Regions from separate parts of the Ruegeria sp. TASC047 genome, predicted to be linked through region 3. Evidence: riboswitches for the same ligand, from Rfam matches in the RefSeq annotation. Region 3 holds a riboswitch; each other region holds the start of a gene.
What was found. Region 3 has a riboswitch for cobalamin ahead of AC2FLO_RS01165 (DUF4198 domain-containing protein). Riboswitches for the same ligand answer to the same signal wherever they lie in the genome.
Positions count from the first base shown of each region.

Region 1: it holds a riboswitch for cobalamin, as region 3 does, so the genes downstream of both, AC2FLO_RS02815 (DUF1636 family protein) here and AC2FLO_RS01165 (DUF4198 domain-containing protein) in region 3, are expected to answer to the same signal.
Region 2: it holds a riboswitch for cobalamin, as region 3 does, so the genes downstream of both, AC2FLO_RS14465 (hypothetical protein) here and AC2FLO_RS01165 (DUF4198 domain-containing protein) in region 3, are expected to answer to the same signal.

Region 1 is NZ_JBXWQP010000019.1:66,045-69,317, reverse strand. It holds gene AC2FLO_RS02820 (NAD(P)-dependent oxidoreductase) at 258-1,253, opposite strand; cobalamin riboswitch at 1,356-1,560, shown strand; gene AC2FLO_RS02815 (DUF1636 family protein) at 1,655-2,029, shown strand; gene cobW (cobalamin biosynthesis protein CobW) at 2,034-3,089, shown strand; gene cobN (cobaltochelatase subunit CobN) at 3,093-3,273, shown strand, end outside.
Region 2 is NZ_JBXWQP010000036.1:47,700-50,972, reverse strand. It holds gene AC2FLO_RS14475 (DNA polymerase III subunit gamma/tau) at 1-276, opposite strand, end outside; gene AC2FLO_RS14470 (protein-tyrosine phosphatase family protein) at 449-961, shown strand; gene AC2FLO_RS14465 (hypothetical protein) at 953-1,174, opposite strand; gene AC2FLO_RS14460 (hypothetical protein) at 1,173-1,481, shown strand; cobalamin riboswitch at 1,451-1,669, opposite strand; gene AC2FLO_RS14455 (alpha/beta hydrolase family protein) at 1,803-2,660, shown strand; gene rsgA (ribosome small subunit-dependent GTPase A) at 2,696-3,273, opposite strand, start outside.
Region 3 is NZ_JBXWQP010000010.1:15,390-18,662, reverse strand. It holds gene AC2FLO_RS01175 (sugar ABC transporter substrate-binding protein) at 1-219, opposite strand, end outside; gene AC2FLO_RS01170 (ROK family transcriptional regulator) at 457-1,647, shown strand; cobalamin riboswitch at 1,769-1,967, shown strand; gene AC2FLO_RS01165 (DUF4198 domain-containing protein) at 2,100-2,885, shown strand; gene cbiM (cobalt transporter CbiM) at 2,892-3,273, shown strand, end outside.

The DNA of each region.
Region 1 (3,273 bases), on a different contig from region 3:
CAAATTATCTATCTTCGTCAGTAGCTTACTAAGTTTTGCAAATCCGTGTACACCGGTTCGATTCCGGTACTCGCCTCCAACAACATCCTAATCGCTGACTTGCCCCCGCAGTACGCGCGTGTGACGCTTGGTATTTTCAGACGTTCATGGCCCGCGATTCTGTCGAACTGCGGGCCAGATATGGCGTGTTTTTTCGGAACACCTGCCTACCCCTGCTCGTTCACGGGGCGCGATGTAGTCTGGTATGTGCCTTACCCTCAGGCGCGCCCTTGTGGCACAACCTCGTATCCCGGCTCTTCCGGTTCATCATCCGTCATTTCGGCTGGAAAGCCCGGGGCGGTGATATCCAGGCCGGTTGCCTCTTCCAGCCGTTTGATAATATTTGGTGAAAGCTCGCGTTCGCCATATCGTGCGATACCATCGTTAAAGATGTTGATCATCACCGGGTTGATTTCCAGTGGCACCCCGGCGCGGTCGGCGACCTCCTGAAACAAACCGATATCCTTCTTCACCAGATCCATGGTGAAGGAAATATCGCGCGACCCGTTCAGGATGACCTGGCTTTCGGTTTCGTGTACGAAGGATGTGCCGGACGAGATTTTGATCGCCTCATAGGTCGTGTTCAGATCCATCCCCGCAGCCTTTGCCGTAACCAGTGCTTCGGCGCAGGTGATCAGGTTGGCAGTGGCAAGATAGTTGGTCATCACTTTCAGCACCGAGGCCGAGCCCAACTCGCCGGTGTGCAAAACCCGGCGGCCCATTGTCGTCAGAAACGGCAGAATTCGTTCAAACGTTTCCCGGTCACAGCCCGCAAAGATCGAGATATTGCCCGTCGCGGCACGGTGGCACCCGCCAGAAACCGGGCAATCCACTGCTGCACCGCCGCGTGAAATGACTTCGGCACCGAGGCGTTTGACTTCGGCTTCGTCTGTGGTCGACATCTCCATCCAGATCTTGCCGGGGCCCACTTCGGGCAACATCTCCTTCATAACTGCGTCCGATGCTGCCGGAGTCGGCAGACAGGTGATCACCGCATCGCAATCGCGCATCAGCTGGGCGGGCCCTTCTGCCGCCTTTGCGCCTTTGGCGACAAATTCGGCCACCAGATCTGCGTTCAGGTCATGAACAGTCAGGTCAATGCCATTGCGCAAAAGGGATCCCGAAAGCTTGCCGCCAACGTTACCCAGACCGATAAATCCCACTTTCATATGACGCATCTCCAAGTTCGTCGTTTTCCCGTCATGCGACCACATACCGAACACGCACTTCATGCCGCCGAACGACGCCTACAGGTCGCTTTTTTCACCTTGGCTTATTTGTTGCGCGCGAACCGCTTGACAAGCGGGTCGGCGGTGCCGCATGTCCCGGACGTTGGTGTCGGCAACAGCCGATGAAAAGGGAATGCGTCAACGGTTCATCCGCCAAACGCAGCCGCCCCCGCGACCGTGACCGGAGAGGATGCCCAATGCCACTGGCCTGTGCCGGGAAGGCGGGACATCCGACAGAGCGACCGCTCTGGCATCCGCAAGCCGGGAGACCTGCCAACACCCGAAGTTGAAACCGGGCGGGGTGTTCCGGTGTCGGGTCCATGTGCAGACGTGGTGCCCGCATGAAACCCCGTCCCCCGCGAAGAGGATTTGGGGGGATGAGAGACATGACCGAGACCGCACCGGTAGAATTACTGGTCTGCACGACTTGCCGCCGGGGTCTGCCCGTCGAGGATGACGCTGAGCGTCCCGGCACATTGTTGCACAAGGCCTTGGAACAGGCTGCCCTGCCAGATGGCATCATTCTGAAACCTGTCGAATGCCTTTCGAACTGCGATCAGGGCTGTTCCATCGTTCTTCGGGGCGGGCCGGATCGCTGGACCTTTGTTTACGAGAACCTGAACGAAATCGATCACGTCGATGTCATCATCGATGGTGTGACCAAGTATCTGGCCACAGACGATGGTCTGGTGAAGTGGCGCGACCGTCCTGAACATTTCCGCAAAAACTGCGCCTCGCGCATTCCCCCGATTGGAGGCTGAGATCATGTCGAACCTAGAAAAACTTCCCGTCACCGTGATCACCGGCTTTCTGGGCTCGGGCAAAACCACGCTGGTGCGCCATCTGATGCAGAACCCGCAGGGAAAGCGTCTTGCGATTGTTGTTAACGAGTTTGGCGATGTGGGTGTTGATGGCGACATTCTGAAATCCTGCGCGATACCGGATTGCCCTGCGGAAAACATCATGGAACTGGCAAACGGCTGCATTTGCTGCACCGTGGCTGATGATTTCATCCCGACCATCGAGGCGCTGATGGCGCTGGAACCGCGCCCGGATCACATCCTGATCGAAACATCCGGCCTTGCACTGCCCAAACCGCTGCTGAAAGCGTTTGATTGGCCTGATATCCGTTCGAAAATTACCGTTGATGGCGTGATCGCGCTGGCCGATGCCGAGGCCGTGGCCGCCGGTCGCTTTGCTCCGAACGTTGAAGCGGTGGATGCCCAACGGCTGGCTGATGACTCGATCGATCACGAAACACCCTTGTCCGAGGTGTTCGAAGATCAAATCTCGTGCGCGGATATCATCCTGCTGACCAAGCCCGATCTGGCAGGTCCCGAAGGTGTCGCGAAAGCCAAACAGATCATCGCCGCCGAGGCACCGCGGCCACTTCCCGTTGTCGAGGTCGCCGAGGGTGTCGTCGACGTACGTGTCGTGCTTGGCCTTGAGGCTGCCGCCGAAGATGACATGGACGCGCGCCCGTCACATCACGATGGCCATCACGATCATGAGCATGACGATTTCGAGAGCATCATCGTCGAGTTGCCGGAACAGACCGACCCTGCGGAACTGGTAGCCAGAATCGAACGTCTTGCGACTGAGCTGAATATCCTGCGCGTCAAAGGCTATGCCGCCGTCGCTGGCAAACCGATGCGCCTGCTGGTTCAGGCTGTCGGCGCGCGAGTTCGTCACCAATACGACCGCCCATGGGAGCCCGGTGAAGAGCGCCGCTCGCGCCTGGTCGTGATTGCCGAGCATGACGACATCAAAGAAGCCGAAATCCGTGATATCCTCGTGGGTGTGACCGAGGTTGCCGAGTAAGTCATGCACGTCGTCTTTCGCGAAAGCCACGGGCTCGAGGAAACCGAGACCCCAACCGATCTGGGCCAAAGCCCGGGTGATCTGGTTGTGCTGTCCTTTTCCGACAGTGACCTGGGCGCTTTCGCGGCGGGCTGGCATCGCGGCGGCGGGCCTGAGGGGCGGATGCCCACGATGCGGCTGGCCA
Region 2 (3,273 bases), on a different contig from region 3:
TGCGACGCAATGCTCGCACTGACCGCAAGGCTCGGTTGTCGGCCCTCCGGTTCCATCCGGCCCGATGCAGTTCATGCCCTTGGCGATGATCCGCGCCGTGGTGGTTTTTCCCGTTCCGCGAATGCCGGTCATGATAAAGGCCTGCGCAATCCGGTCGGCCTCGAAGGCGTTTTTTAGGGTGCGCACCATAGCATCTTGACCCACCAGGTCGGCAAAGGTTTCCGGACGGTATTTGCGGGCGAGAACCTGATAGGCGGGGCTTGGCGTGTCTGTCATGTCTTCTCGCTCGGATTCGGTGTTTCGGCACAGCGTAGTGGCGGCGGCACTCCGCGTCCACTGCGGGGCGCGATGATTTTTTGTTTCAGAAACGGGCTGGTTTCCAACTAAACTGGTCCAGCGGATTTAATGACTCATTTCTTAAAGAGTACCTTGGGGGAGGACGCACTTCATGTCGCAGCTGGTCATTTTTGCTCTGCAGGTCGGAGGCGGAACGCTTGCCCTTACTTCAATGCCCGGGCGTGGCGGGGATTACGTCGGCGATCTGGATATGATTGCGGCGTGGAAACCGGGCCTTGTGATTTCAATGACGACGGATGTTGAAATGCTTCAGGATGGCGCGCAGCACTTTGGCAGCGACATCCAAAGCCGTGCCAGCCGGTGGGTTCACCTGCCGATCGAAGATTTTGGAGCACCGACGCAGGCGGTTCAGAAGGCCTGGCCAGAGGTCAGCGCCACGGCCCGACATGCGCTGTCGGGCGGTGGCCGGGTTCTTGTGCATTGCCGTGGGGGGTGCGGCAGATCCGGGATGATTGTTCTCCGACTGATGGTTGAATGCGGTGAACGCGCCAGCGACGCACTGGACCGCCTGCGGGCCGTGCGCCCCTGCGCCGTCGAAACCGATACGCAGCTGGCCTGGGCGTCCCGGATCACCCCGGCACAGGTGGAAGTGGGATCAAGCTGACAGCTGCTGGGGCGCGTAGCCGGTTTTCCGGGGCCGGATCATTGAAACCTCGATCATGGCGCAAGGCGGGTTCGCGACAGTGCCCGAGGGCAGCGTGCTGAATATAGGTCCGAAGATCAAATCGGCATAGGCATCCAGGTCCCGAATTGCCGTATCAGGGTGCGCCCCACAGAAAACGCGAACGCTGTCGGATCGCGCTCGGATCGTTGCCATGCACCCTTCCGCGCAATGTGACAGCGCGCTTCTGCCTTCAAACTCGAAATCCTCGCTGGTGGCCGAAACCGCCTGCGCCATGGCTTCGGAAGTCGAGCGGGCCAGTCGCGCCAAAGCCGGGCAGGTTTTGCCCGTCCGCTGGCACACTGTTGCGCTGTATTCGTGTGACTTTGTCTTCCAGATCATCCTGCGCCCTCCGCGCGTGGTGGGCTGGATATTGGGGCAGGTGGGACAGCATCTCGCTGTCAGGACCTGCACGGACACCCCGCCCGAGTTTCGGTTTCAGTTCCGATGGCAGGTCTCCTGACTTGCGGGTCATTGCTCTGCCGACCTTCCCAGCCCATGGGCCAGTGGTATTTCGGCATTGCTTACCGCTTACAGTTGCGGGGGCAGTCGCGGACTTGGTTGATATCTGTGTGACCAGACAAACCGCACCGTGTTCCCTTTTCATCCCGACCTCTTGTGGGGGCCGGAAACCATCACACAACCGCTAGCGCCTGATCGCGTTCCGAGTCAAGCCGATCTTTAGGCCGGACGTTTGGTCATGCTGGATGCGGATTATGTTCCGGCCTAGTGTCGTCGGCATCGAAGGCAGGCATACCGATTGTTTCAGCGAAAGCCGGGGATCATGTTGGATACGGAACAGACGGTGTTGATCGAAGATTTCCGCTTTCCGTCCGGGTCTGTGACCTTGTCGGCGCGGGTGCATCGGCCAGTGGGTGAGCCGGAAACCGTTGTCGTACTTAACAGTGCCACGGGTGTGCCGCGTGACTATTATCAACACTTCGCGCGATGGCTGGCCGCCGAGCGGGGGATAGCTTGCCTGACCTATGACTATCGGGACTACGGGCTTTCTTTGGTCGGCCACCTGAAAGATGCAACCGCGACAATGGCGGATTGGGCGTTGATCGATATGCCTGCGGCACGGGCCGAAATGCGCAGGCGGTTTCCAATGGCGCAGCAGTGGACCATCGGCCATTCGGTCGGTGCGATGCTGGGGCCGGTGCAACCGGATATCGACCAGATCGACCGAATGATCGGTGTGTGTTCGGGGCTGGTGACTTTGAAAGATCACCCATGGCCCTATCGGGGGTTGGCTGGGCTGTTCTGGTATGGCCATGCACCGCTGATGGTGCGGGCACTTGGCTATCTGCCTGGCAAAGCAATCGGGTTTGGGTCGGACCTGCCCGCCTCGGTTTACTGGCAATGGCGCAAATGGTGCACAGCCCCCCTGAACTATGTGCCCGAGGTAGGGCAGGAATTGCCTGATGCGCGTTGGAACGGCTCGGGAGTACCAGTGGATCTGTTCACGTTCGAAGATGACCAGATGGTTCCGCCCGAGGCGGTTTGGCGCCTTGCTGATCTGTATGGCCCCGAGGCCAGACGCCACCTTCTGAAGCCTGCTGAATTCGGACTGCCGGAAATAGGCCATATCGGAGCATTTGCCCGTCGCAATGCCGCGGTCTGGCCGCGCCTGATCGCCTGATCAGACGCGACGCAGGTTTTCCTAACACCTTGCAGTTATGGCCGTTTGCGAAGCTTCTTGTCCTGCATGACACCGCGCACCATCTTGCCGAACGCCTTGTCCCGCGCCCGCGATTGGGCAACGGTTTCCGAGTTTCGCTGATCTTCGCGCCGCAGCTTGCGCCAACGGTCCAGCCGGGTCGGGTCAAGTACGCCTTCGCCGATTGCGTTCTGCACGGCACAGCCGGGCTCGGTCTCGTGCTGACAATCCGAAAAGCGACAGCTTTGGCCAAGCTCCGTGATGTCCGAGAACACGTTGTCGATCCCGTCCTGAGCGTCCAGCAAACGCAATGCGCGCATTCCCGGCGTGTCGATCAGCCAGCCACCGTTACCCATCCTGTGCAACGCGCGCACCGTTGTCGTGTGTCTGCCCCGTGCGTCGTCTTCGCGAATTCCAGACGTGGCGAGGTTTTGATCCGTCATGGCGTTACTGAGCGTCGTTTTACCTACGCCCGACGACCCGACCAGCGCGCCGGTCTGGCCTTTGGGGCACCATGCCAGAACCTTTTCGACATCTGCCGGGTCCAGCGCATTGACCGCCAGCACCGACAGAAGAGGGTCCAGAGATTGCACTT
Region 3 (3,273 bases):
CAGCAGGATACCCTTTGCGCCATCTAGAATGCAGGTTTCGATGGCCTGAACCTGAGTTTCGTGGTCGCCGTCGACTTTGCCGGCAAAGGCCTTCAGCGTCATGCCAAGCTCTTCGGCTTTAGCGGTCGCACCCTCTCTCATTTTAACAAAGAAAGGGTTGGTATCCGTCTTGGTGATCAGGCAAACGGTTTCACCTTCGGCCATTGCACTGCTTGCCATGGCCGAAACCGCCAGCGCCGTGGCGCCTGCAAGTTTCGCAAGTTTCATCGGTAGTCCTCCCAGTTTTCCCAATGCCCGTCAGGGCATACGTTTGACCGGGCGAAAACCGGCCCGATCGAACGTGAAAACCATCACAAGATTCGAATTTCGAGTCAATAAATAAATCACTCTTATTTATTATTGACAGAAAGGAAGGGTTTCAACATTGTCGTCATGAAGGGGATGGCCGTGTCTGCAATGAACTCTTTGGACAATACCACTGGCGTACGCGAGCCAGATATGCGCGGCACCAACCAAAGTGGAATGCGGGCCCGAAATGAACGGCTTGTCCTGTCACTGGTCCGGCGCCATCAGGCCCTCGCAAAATCTGAAATCGCGCGGATGACCGGGCTGTCGGCGCAGACGGTCTCGGTCATCATGCGCCAGTTGGAAACCGATGGGCTGCTTCTGCGCGGCGAACCGGTCCGGGGAAAAGTCGGACAGCCCTCGGTTCCCATGCGCCTGAACCCGGAAGGCGCTTATTTCTTCGGGCTCAAAGTCGGGCGGCGCAGTACCGAATTGGTGCTGACGGATTTCCTTGGCAATGTCAGGCACCGTGAGCGGCGGACTTATGATTTTCCGACGCCCGAGGCGACATTGAGCTTTTCCAAAGAAAGCCTCGACAAAGTGATGGCGTCACTGTCGCCCGAGGCGCGCAGCCGGATCGCGGGTCTTGGGATTGCGATGCCGTTCTACCTTTGGGACTGGGCGCAGACATTGCAGGTTCCGCAGGAGAAAATGGATCCGTGGCGTGACGCGGACCTGAAAGGCGCACTGGCCTCAAGCTATGACTTGCCGGTATTCCTACAGAACGACGCAACGGCCGCCTGCGGTGCCGAGCTGGTCTTTGGCCCGGCGGAAGGCCCACGAGATTTCCTGTATTTTTATGTGGGCTTCTTCATCGGGGGCGGGGTGGTTCTGAACGGCTCCATCTTTTCAGGGCGGGGAAATGCCGGTGCGCTTGGTCCATTGCCTGTGCCGGACGACGCAGGCGGAGTGAAACCATTGATAGATGTCGCCAGTCTTTATGTGCTGGAGCGCGCAGTTGGTGGGAATGCCGAAACAGCCGGCTCAATCTGGGAAACGACACAGCATTGGGACATACCGGAAACCCACCTTGAGAACTGGTTGAAACAGGCGGCGCACGGGATCGCACATGCCATCGTCTCGTCTTGCAGCCTGATCGACTTCGAATCTGTCAAGATTGATGGCTGGATGCCCGCAGGCATCAAGGCGCGGCTGGTGGAATTGGTTGAGGTCAAACTATCTGACATGAACCTGACCGGGCTTGAACGGCCCTTGGTGCAGGTGGGGACGGCAGGCCCGGATGCCCGCTCATTGGGGGCGGCCAGTTTGCCATTGTCGGAAAGATACCTGCTCGAAGGGTAGGTTCATTCCCGAAAAACCCCGACCTTTATCCAAAGCGGATCCGCCGGAAAAAGGGCATTGCCCGCTAAACTTTTTGACAGCCAGCGCAATTGATCGTTGACGGATGCCGAAGAAGTCTGGCAAGCCGCTCGGCATGTCCGGTTCCGGGGCGTGCTCTGGAATCAATAGGGAATGCGGTGCGGGCTTTGGCCCCATTCCGCAACTGCACCCGCAACTGTAAGCGGCGAGCAGGGCTGAAGTGCCACTGGTGTTAACCCGGGAAGGCCAGCCCAACGCTTTGACCCGCAAGTCAGGATACCTGCCGGACATGTGCCTTTGACAAGGGCACTCCTAATCGGCGACGGGATGAGCGTCGGAGCAGGATGCTTGAAAAAGCAGCTTAGCTTGGACGTCCCCGCAGTCAAAACGCATCTCGTACCGGGGTTGGTGCGATGGGACAAGGACGACTATTGATGACCAAGCTGCTTTCCGCAGCCGCTGTGGCGATAGCGCTTCCAGCGATCGCAAATGCGCATTTCCTGCTGGAATACACCGCTGACACCATGATCGACGCACCGGGGAATGTTCCGGTCAAGCTGATCTTTTGGCATCCGTTCTCGAACGGGCATGTCATGGATCTGGACAAGCCGCAGGAATTCTACGTGATCCACAACGGTCAGAAAACCGATCTGCTGGATACCCTGGAACCCGTACGTTTCACCGGCGGCGAAAACGAAGGCGCGGCATTCAAGGGTTATGTTCCCGTCAAACGGTCGGGCGACTATGTGTTGGTGACTGTTCCCCAGCCCTATTATGAGGAATCCGAGGATATCTATATCCAGCAGATCGCCAAGGCATTCCTGAACCGCAACGAACTGCCGACCGACTGGATGAACCCGGTGGGCCTGCCGGTTGAGATCATCCCGCTCACCAAACCAACCAACATCATCGCGGGTTCGACGTTTACAGGTCGGGTTATGGCCGAAGGTCATCCGGTTGCGGGTGCCGAGATCGAGATCGAGTACATGGCCGCAGAACCGGACATGGAAAGCGCTGCCGCCTCGGCTCCGACGGTCTCGCCGATGCCGGGTGGTGCATTGGTCGCAACTTCGGATGATAACGGGTATTTCACGTTCGGCGTTCCAAAAGCCGGATATTGGGGTTTTGCGGCGCTCGGCGCCGGTCCCGTGACCGAACACAACGGCAAAGAACTCAGCCAGGACGCGGTCATCTGGATCCGCGCCTGGGATTTGGAGTAACCGTAGATGCACATCGTTGACGGAGCCTTGTCCAACCCTGTCGTGATCGGCGGAGCCGTCGCTGCGGCGGGTGGGATTGCCATGGGCCTCAGGTCGCTGGATATTGATCGCATCCCCACTGCGGGGGTGCTGTCTGCCAGCTTTTTCGTGGCATCGCTGATCCATGTGCCGATTGGCCCTTCGTCAGTGCATCTGATCCTCAACGGAATGGCCGGGCTTTTGCTGGGCTGGGCCGCATTCCCGGCCTTGTTCGTCGGGCTTTTGCTGCAGGCCGTCTTCTTTGGCTTTGGCGGGTTGACGGTATTGGGGATCAACACCCTGAACATCGCGTTGCCCGCGGTTTTGGCCGGGCTGATCTTTGGCCGCCTGATCGCCCATGGCTCACCTC